One region of the Lactobacillus sp. A27 genome, then DNA from elsewhere that is predicted to be linked to it. Evidence: predicted binding sites of a transcription regulator. Region 1 holds the regulator's gene; each other region holds the start of a gene.

Region 1 (3,286 bases):
TATGTTAGATCCTTAGTAAATGATTTGGGCGAGAAAATGAATTGCCCAGCAGTTATGACTTACTTAAGAAGAGTAGCTAGCTCAGGTTTTGATATTTCTCAGGCCGTTAAGTTAAGTGAAATTGAAGAGAATCCTGAAAAAGCTGCAGAATTGATTCAACCAATTGACGCTTTCTTTAAAGACTATCCTCAAATTGATCTAAGTGAAGGAAAATGGCTTAAAGTGAAAAATGGAGCAGGTATTTCGTTAGAAATAGATGCTAAAAAAGTCGCATTAAGGTACAATAAAAAAGTCAAGGCGATTTATGAGAATAAGGGAAAATTATATCGCCCAAGTTTAATGTTGATTCAAAATGAATAACTGAAATGAAGGGATTAGTTGTGAAAATCATTCATTTAACTTATCCAGTTAGCGAAAATATCATATCTTCAAAAACTATTCTAGCCTTAGGTTTTTTTGACGGCGTTCATTTAGGTCATCAACGCTTAATCAATAAAGCCAAAAAAATAGCTGATCAAAAGAAATTACCATTAGTAGTATTAACTTTTGATCGTCATCCGAAGGAAATTTATGCTGCCAAAAAAGACTTTAAGTATTTAGAAACTTTAGATGAAAAGGCAGATAAAATGGCAGAACTAGGTGTAGATTATCTAGCCGTAATGCCATTTACTAAAAAGTTTAGCGAGATAGATGCACAGAGTTTTGTAGATAATGTAATAATTAAACTCAATGCAGATACAGTAGTAGCTGGATTTGATTATACATATGGTCCTAAAGAGACTGCTAATATGAAGAATTTACCAAAATTTGCGAAGGATAGATTTGAAATTTTCGTTATGCCTAAGCAGATTTTTAATGGTAAAAAAATAGGTTCAACTGAAATTAGACAGGCAATTAGGGAAGGTAAGATGGAATTAGCTTTTCAATTAATGGGTCACCATTATGTGATGAGCGGGATCGTTGGTCATGGTAAAAGAAATGGCCATAAATTAGGCTTCCCAACAGCTAATTTAGTTTGGGCTAGTCATAAGGTAATTCCCAAAATAGGAGTATATGCCACTAAAACGCAGGTAGCTGGAAAGTGGTATGAATCTATGACTAGTGTCGGTTATAATATAACGATTGGCCAACCTGAACAAATTTTTATTGAATCATATATATTTAATTTTAAACAGGATATTTATGATCAGCCAATAAAAATTAAATGGTATAAATATACTAGAGGCGAAATTAAATTTAGCGGCCTTGAAGAATTGAAAAAACAATTAGAGAAAGACCAAATAGAAATTGAACATTATTTTGCACAAGAAGCACGAAGTAATGCGTAACGAGAAGCTGAAGAACTTAGCAATTTTGAACTAAGTTCTTCAGTTTTTATTTTTTGAAATAATTTGAAGAAATTTTAGCACTCCTCTTGTTTTTCTGCTAATTTATAGTATCATATTAATTGTTAGCACCTGAGAATTACGAGTGCTAAAAGTGAGGGCGATTATTATGTTGACCGAGCGTCAAGAGCTTATTTTAAAAACAATTATTACAGACTTCACACAAACGCATGAGCCTGTTGGCTCTAAGACGGTGATGAAGCAGTTACCAATTAAAGTATCAAGCGCTACTATTCGAAATGAAATGGCGGTCCTAGAAGATCAAGGCTTAATTGAGAAGACACACTCTTCTAGCGGAAGAATTCCGTCAAGTGATGGATATCGTTATTATCTTGATAATTTAGTTGAACCGCTTCAGTTGCCAGAGTCTGTTTATAACACGATTGGGACACAATTAGATCGACCTTTTCATCAGGTGAATGAAATCGTACAAGAAGCAGCACGCATTTTATCTGATTTAACTAATTACACTGCTTTTGCTGAAGGACCTGAGAGTAGGGATGTTAAAATTACAGGTTTTAGGATTGTTCCCCTGTCTTCTAGACAAGTGATGGCAATTCTAGTGACGAGTGATGGCAATGTCCAAAATCAAGTTTATGCTTTACCACATAATATTCATGGTGAAGAAATTGAAAAAGCGGTTCGAATGATTAATGACCAATTAGTTGACAAGAGTTTAAAGGAAATTAATGTTTCATTGCTAAGTGAACTTGCTAAAAACGAATTAGGTAGTGATCATGCTAACGAATTATTTAGCTTAGTTGAAGACGTGTTAAAAGATGCGGCTAGTGAGCAGATGTATGTTGATGGACAAATTAATCTATTGAACAATACAACTGAGAATAATGTAAATGATATACGTTCACTCTATGAATTAATTGATCGAGATAATTTGTTTTCTAATTTGATGAATATTAAGGCTGATCCTAAGACTGAAAAATACCCAGTTAAGGTAAAGTTAGGATCTGAATTGCCGAATGATTTATTAAAAAATTATAGTTTGCTGACAGCTGAATATAGTGTCGGCTCCCATGGTAAAGGAACAATAGCTTTACTTGGGCCAACAAATATGCCGTATTCTCAAATGATAGGGCTTCTAGAATACTTCAGAAATGAATTAGCCAAGAAGTTACTTGATTATTACGGTAAATTTCAATAATAGAGGAGGTTAGCCGTGAGTAAAGAAGAGTTTCCTAGTGAAAAGAATTTAGATGAAAAAGAAAATGCTTCAACACCTAAGGATGTTAAGAAAAAGGCAACTGAAGGTAAGGAAGCAAAAAATGATAAACATGATGAAAAATTAGCTAAAGAATTGGCTGATTTAAAAGATAAAAATAAGGAGCTTGAAGATAAGTATCTTCGTAGCGAAGCAGAAATTCAAAATATGCAAAATCGCTATTCAAAAGAAAGAGCTCAACTTATTAAGTATGAATCTCAAAGCTTAGCTAAAGATATTTTGCCTGCTGTAGACAATTTGGAGAGAGCTTTAAGCGTAGAAGCCGATGATGATGTTTCCAAGCAACTGAAGAAGGGCGTTAAGATGACGCTTGATTCATTAACTAAAGCATTGAAAGAACATGGCATCGTTGAGATTGAAGCTGAAGACGTAAAATTTGATCCGACATTGCATCAAGCTGTTCAAACTGTAGCAGCCGAAAATGATGATCAAAAAGATCACGTTGTTCAGGTTTTACAAAAAGGATATCAATATAAAGATCGGACACTAAGACCAGCAATGGTTGTAGTTGCTCAATAGGAGAGGAAGTTTATACATGTCAAAAGTTATTGGTATTGACCTCGGAACTACTAACTCAGCAGTTGCAGTTCTTGAAGGTAAAGAACCAAAGATTATTACTAACCCAGAAGGTAACCGTACTACTCCATCTGTAGTAGCTTTTAAA
Region 2 (3,286 bases), on a different contig from region 1:
TGTCAGCCTTTGACATCTTAAGATCAACGCCGAATAAGTCGTCTAATTTGTAAAGGTTAGTGTCAAGGTAACCAGTCTTGCGGTCCATTTGACGAAGAACATCGTTACCAAACCAAACAGCTTCACCATCCTTTAATTGGGCAATTGAAGCAGCGGTCAAGTATTCCATTGGCACGTTCAAAAGCTTAATTCTGAGTGAACCAGAAACGTTGTCTTCTGCTGGTAAACCATAAAGCTTGCCATATTCGTGATCTGGAGCGTTAGTTAAAACAACGTAGTCATCAAAATCAACGTCGCCTAAGTACTTGTGTAAGAATTCAAGTGGAGTAAGGTCTTTTTCTAAGTGATACTTCTTATCGTCATCGCGATATTCAAGATCAAATTTCTTAGGTGGCTCACCAACAGCAATGGCAGTCATTTGGTAAACTTCACTTAAGAATTTTTCACGAGTCTTCTTGATTTCGTCATCTTTGCCTTCTTGCTTTAATTTTCTAAGAAATAAAGCATCCTTCTTAAGCTTGTCGCCTAATGCAGTCGCAAAGCCAGTAGTATCGTTAGTGTTGAAAGTTTCAGGCATAGCGTATGAAGGAACAACACCGTATTTTTCAACTAATGCAGCAGCCATTTGGAATTGACCACCATCTGCACCAGCAAAGTCTAAATCACTTTTAACTTGGCGAGAATCAAGTGGCATGTCAGCACTGTCCAAAATACGGTTGTAGAACATGTTGGCACGTTCAATCTTGTCCCAGAAGAAGTTGTAAGCTTGTGAGAAAGTAAAATCCTTTGCCTTGTATTTCTTGCCGAATTCATGACGTAAAACGTTTAATGTGGCAAATAACCAGCAACGACCTGAGTGCTTTTGGTTGGTAACATTATCAGTATCAAGTTCAGTTGAAAAAACGCGGGTTAATTCGCTTTGAACGCGGTCATTGTAAGAAGCTTCAAGTACACCGCTACGTTGAGCAGCACGAGCAACGACTTCGTTTTTAGGATTTTTATTAAAATCGGCAGAAAACTTTTCCAGTTCCTGCACAGTTAATTCATGAGCCATTAAAAAAATCTCCTTTTCTCATTTTTAATTTTTTCTTAAATTAAGTCTATTTTAAGCCAAAATAAAAGCGGGTTCAATCATGAACTCGCTTCAGAGAATTATATCCGTAACTTATTAGACCTCTTGCTTAATCTAATAAATTAATCAATATGGATAGAATTGCTATCATCACCAGCATTTTGCTTTGGCAAGATGATAGTCAATACACCATTATCATACTTTGCATGGATCTCACTTGCAACTATATTTGGTAATCTATAGCTTCTTGAAATGCGACCTTCGCTTCTTTCTTTATGAATAATGTTCTTATCCTTGTCACTTGTATCCTTAAATGATTTTCTGCTGCCAGCAACTGTTAAAAGACCATCTTTGTAGTTAACGTTGATGTCCTCTTTGTTCATACCAGGCATATCGATCTTAACGGTATAGTCTTTGTCTGTTTCGGCAACATCTGATTGCATGATGTTTTCAATTTCAGTGTCATCAAAGAAGTTTCTTGGAAAACCAAACCAGTCGTTCATTGCATCCATCATATCATTGCGACGATTCATCATATCGTTTGCCATATTGAAAACTTCCTTTCAATTTTTATTTGCTCTTTAATTCGTAAGGACTCGTTCTTTTTCCTTACACTGATTATTGTAGTCAGTTTCAAAATAAATTAAACTATTTAGCACTTGAAAGTATATAGTGCTAATTTATGAATAAAAACTTTAGTAAATCAACGTTTAACACTTGTGGATAACTTTTGTATAATTAAAAAGAAAAATGAATGAACGAATTGATAAGGTGTTAAATCATGGTATATTTTCAAAAAATGACGCCAGAAGGCTATAAACAAATTGAAGATGAAATTGCACGTTTAAAGAAAGATCGTCCTCGCAGAATAAAGATTTTACAAGCTGCGCGAGCTCTAGGCGATTTATCAGAAAATACTGAATATACAGAGGCTAAAAGGGACCTTGGACACTTGCAGAGTCGTCTGCGTTATTTAGGTAAGCAATTAAAGTACGCAGAAATTGTCGAAACTAAGGATGATGGCAAAGTAGATTTGGGTAAGACCGTAGTTCTTAAATTTGATGACGATGATGAAACAGAAGAATATAAGATTGTCGGACGGATGGAGGCGGATTTGGCCGATGGCAAAATCTCCTTTGATTCACCTTTAGGTCAAGCAATTATGAAGCAAGAGGCAGGTATCGTTGCCACAGTCGAAGCCCCAGCTGGAGAATATAAGGTGACTATTGTAGAAGTGAAGTAAGCGGACGCCCTATCTGTATTTAATAAACTGTATTTTTTTGGTATAATATTGATTTTGTAGGATACAATCCAGAGTAGGAGTGAAAATTTTGAATACGCCAGAATCGAGAGAGGGAAACGTTATCCGCTATGCAGTGTACCTGGTAGGGTATGTTATCGTCTTTGCAGTCGTTAAGCTAGTGACTAGGAAGACGCCATTGCATGTTTGGGATTTGATTTTGTTTTGCCTTGTTGCAGCAATGATTTTATTATTTTATGTTTATCGCTTTAATCGCGAACAACGTTTTTTTGCTCGAGATTTTAAATTACCATGGCTAGGCAGTTTTTCTACGGTAATGTTGCTTACTTTGGCAATCACGGCTACTCGAATTCTTATATCGTATTTACAAGCATATGAAAAGATTCCACATTATGACTTTCAATTGATTTATTTAAAAAATGAATCAGTTGACATGTTTTGGTTTTTGATCTTAGTACAAGGAATTATCTTACCAATTCTGCAAGAATTCCTTGCAACAGGATTTTTGTTTAATTATGCTTTTCGCAGAAGTACTACTCAAGTTGCAGTAACAGGAATTATTGTTTCAGGAATTATTTTTAGTTTGTTAAACTTTCAAAGTTCACTTTTGTTGGTTGTGATTGAGATTATCTATGGCGGGCTATTTGCCTGGAGTTATCTTTATACACAAACGCTCTGGATGCCGATTTATTTGGCTATCATTAGTGGCGTTTTAACCGTTATCATGGCGTAAAAAATAAACGGATGAGAAAAAATCTCATCCGTTTTTTTTGTACAAAAAAGCGGATAGCGTGAATCGAACCCGCATCTACAGCTTGGGAAGCTGTCGTTCTACCATTTAACTATACCCGCAATACTTCTTTATTCTATCATGCTTTTAATTAATAAACCAATTATTTTTGATGTGGCTCTTTTTGTATTTTTAGGTCAATATTGCTGCGATCAACCAAACT
Region 3 (3,286 bases), on a different contig from region 1:
TAAGGCTTCTTCTTTTAGTTGCTCAGCTGCATTGATTCTTTCTTGCATTTTATCCTTATCAATATAAGGAATAGTTAAGTTCATTCTTGAACCAGCTTCATCTAACAAGTCAATGGCTTTGTCAGGTAAAAATCTGTCTTGAATGTAACGAGCTGATAATTTAGCAGCTGCTTCAATTGCATCATCTGTATAATGAACGTGGTGGTAATCTTCGTAGCGTTGTTGAATACCTTTCAGAATCCTAATAGTTTCATCAATAGAAGGTTCTTTTACTTCAACGGGTTGGAATCTACGTGCTAAAGCAGAATCTTTTTCAATGTCGCGATATTCCTTGATAGTAGTAGCACCAACTAATTGGAGTTCACCACGAGCTAAGGCTGGTTTGATGATGTTACCAGCATCCATACCGCCTTCAGCGTTACCCGCACCAACAATTTCGTGAATTTCATCAATGAATAAAATGATGTCATCACTTTGTTGTAATTCTTTGATTAATTGCTCCATCCGTTGTTCAAATTGACCACGAATTCCAGTACCTTGAACAAGTGAAACTACATTTAATGATATGATTCTTTTATTTTGTAATTTAGCTGGGACAGAACCATCAACGATTTCTTGTGCTAATCCTTCAACTACGGCTGTTTTACCAACACCTGCTTCACCGATTAAAACAGGGTTGTTTTTAGTTCTTCTATTTAAAATCTCAATTACACGAGCGATTTCTTTATCACGTCCGATAACTGGATCGATTTTTCCTTTTTTAGCAAGAGCAGTTAAATCAGTACCGTATTGGTCAAGGAGACTTTTACCACCTTGATTGCCGTTACCATTTCCTCCGCCCATTTGCATTTTTGGATTATTTCCGTTCATATTATTTGCGGCATTGTTGTTATTTCCGTTTAAAGCGTTGAATAAATCATCAAAGTCGCCAAAAAATTCATTGTTATTATTCATATTTTCTAGATTTCCTTGTTGATTTCTTAATTCTTGATAGCATTGTTGACATAAATCAATTTCTCGGCTTTGGCCATTTACCTTAGTAAAGAGGTGAATGGAGGCTGGCCGTTTATGACAATTTTGACAAAGCAAAATACATGACCGCCTTTCATTTAAGTTGTAACAAAATTATATTATTAGCACTCTTAGTAGTCAAGTGCTAAGCTCTACATTTCTTACTTAATGTAAGAAACACATAAAATAATAATATTTTTGAAAAATTAACATAAATAGTAGAATAAATAATGAAAAAATTATAAAATTTAAAAAGTGTGGTGATATTTTTGGATTATCAAAAGATTTTAGATCAATTGGTGTCTGGAGAGCTTAAAGAATATAAGGTAGAGCCCGAATATGCCTTTGATTTACAGAAAACTATTAGAAATTATGGTAAAAGACAATATATTACCGGCAGAGCTGAAAGAGGCGGTGCTATTGTATATACCGCTACGAACACTGACGATTGAATAATGTAAACTGTTACATTATTGTTGTCTAAACTGTAAAAACATGATAATCTAATACCTGAATGGGTATTTATTACCAGTTTAATTTTTTCAATTTAAAGGAGATATTTATAATGGAAAAACGCGATTTTCATATTATTGCAGAAACAGGTATTCATGCACGTCCAGCTACTCTTTTAGTACAAGCTGCTTCAAAGTTCGGTTCAGATGTTAACTTGGAATACAACGGCAAGTCAGTAAACTTGAAGTCAATCATGGGTGTTATGTCACTTGGTGTTGGCCAAAATGCTGATGTTACTATCACTGCTGAAGGTGACGATGAAAAAGACGCATTGGACGCAATTGCTGACACTATGAAAAAAGAAGGTTTAGCTGAATAATGACCAAGACTTTAAAAGGAATTGCTGCTAGTGATGGTATTGCCATTGCTCCAGCATATCTTCTTGTGGAGCCTGATCTTTCATTTTCAAAGTCTTCAGTTGATGATGTTGAAGCTGAAGTAGCTCGTTACAAGGATGCTATTAAGACTTCAACTACTGAAGTTGAAAAGATTCGTGATGTTGCCAAGAAGAGCTTGGGTGAAGAAGAATCTCAAGTTTTTGAAGCTCACTTAATGATTTTGAATGATCCAGAATTTACTGGTGCCATTGAGAATGAAATTAAGGATTCAAAGATCAATGCAGAAGCTGCATTAGATGAAACTGCACAAAAGTTCATCCAAATTTTTGAAAGTATGACTGATAATCCTTACATGCAAGAACGTGCTGCCGATGTACGCGATGTTTCTAAGCGTATTATGGCTCACTTACTTGGTAAGGAATTACCAAACCCAGCTTCAATTGACCATGAAGTAATCGTTGTTGCTCATGATTTGACTCCAAGTGATACTGCACAACTTAACAAGAAATACGTTAAGGGCTTTATTACTGATATTGGTGGTCGTACTGCTCACTCAGCAATCATGGCACGTTCACTTGAATTACCAGCTGTAGTTGGTACTGATTCAATTACTAAGGACGTTAAGAACGGCGACATGTTAATTGATGATGGTCTTGATGGTGTAGCTATTATTGATCCTAGTGATGATCAAGTAGCTGACTACAAGAAGAAGGGTGAAGCTTTCTTAAAGCAAAAGGCTGAATGGAAGAAATTGAAGGATGAACCTTCAGTAACTGCCGATGGTAAGCAATTTACTATTGCAGCCAACATCGGTACTCCTAATGATATGCCAGGTGTACATGAAAACGGTGCAGAAGCTGTTGGTTTGTACAGAACTGAATTCTTGTACATGGATTCATCAAACTTCCCAACTGAAGATGATCAATTCGAAGCTTACAAGAAAGTTATCGAAGGCATGAACGGCAAGCAAGTTATCATCAGAACAATGGATATTGGTGGTGACAAGCATCTAGATTACTGGGACCTGCCAGATGAAATGAACCCATTCTTAGGTGTACGTGCTATTCGTCTTTCACTTAAGAACGAAAAGATTTTCCGTACCCAATTAAGAGCTTTGCTTCGTGCATCAGCATACGGTAAGCTTGGTATTATGTTCCCAATGATTGGTACATTGGCTGAACTTCGTCAAGCTAAGGCTATCTTAAATGATGAAAAGCAAAAGCTTGTTGAAAAGGGCGTTAAGATCGGTGACGACTTGCAAGTTGGTATGATGATCGAAGTTCCTGCAGCTGCTGTTTTAGCAGATCAATTCGCTAAGGAAGTTGACTTCTTCTCAATTGGTACTAACGACTTGATCCAATACACTATGGCTGCTGACCGTGGTAACGATAACCTATCATACTTGTACCAACCATATAACCCAT

Evidence for each region. Region 1 encodes HrcA, which represses chaperone genes, less so after heat shock. Its sites were predicted from a motif close to TTAGCACTCNNNNNNNNNGAGTGCTAA; they were not measured.
Region 2: a site for HrcA is predicted at 1,725-1,751, ahead of JEM49_RS06910 (Hsp20/alpha crystallin family protein). Genes of this name have one in related genera too.
Region 3: a site for HrcA is predicted at 1,134-1,160, ahead of JEM49_RS04830 (ATP-dependent Clp protease ATP-binding subunit). Genes of this name have one in related genera too.

Annotation. Positions count from the first base shown of each region.
Region 1 is NZ_JAEHNT010000015.1:3,112-6,397, forward strand. Features, by position in the region: gene truB (tRNA pseudouridine(55) synthase TruB) at 1-360, shown strand, start outside; gene ribF (riboflavin biosynthesis protein RibF) at 366-1,328, shown strand; gene hrcA (heat-inducible transcriptional repressor HrcA) at 1,495-2,544, shown strand; gene grpE (nucleotide exchange factor GrpE) at 2,560-3,141, shown strand; gene dnaK (molecular chaperone DnaK) at 3,158-3,286, shown strand, end outside.
Region 2 is NZ_JAEHNT010000048.1:30,731-34,016, forward strand. Features, by position in the region: gene JEM49_RS06905 (C1 family peptidase) at 1-1,054, opposite strand, end outside; gene JEM49_RS06910 (Hsp20/alpha crystallin family protein) at 1,195-1,620, opposite strand; gene greA (transcription elongation factor GreA) at 1,854-2,315, shown strand; gene JEM49_RS06920 (CPBP family intramembrane glutamic endopeptidase) at 2,404-3,066, shown strand; tRNA gene JEM49_RS06925 (tRNA-Gly) at 3,115-3,185, opposite strand; gene JEM49_RS06930 (SOS response-associated peptidase family protein) at 3,227-3,286, opposite strand, start outside.
Region 3 is NZ_JAEHNT010000032.1:17,744-21,029, forward strand. Features, by position in the region: gene JEM49_RS04830 (ATP-dependent Clp protease ATP-binding subunit) at 1-1,089, opposite strand, end outside; gene JEM49_RS04835 (hypothetical protein) at 1,281-1,463, shown strand; gene JEM49_RS04840 (phosphocarrier protein HPr) at 1,577-1,843, shown strand; gene ptsP (phosphoenolpyruvate--protein phosphotransferase) at 1,843-3,286, shown strand, end outside.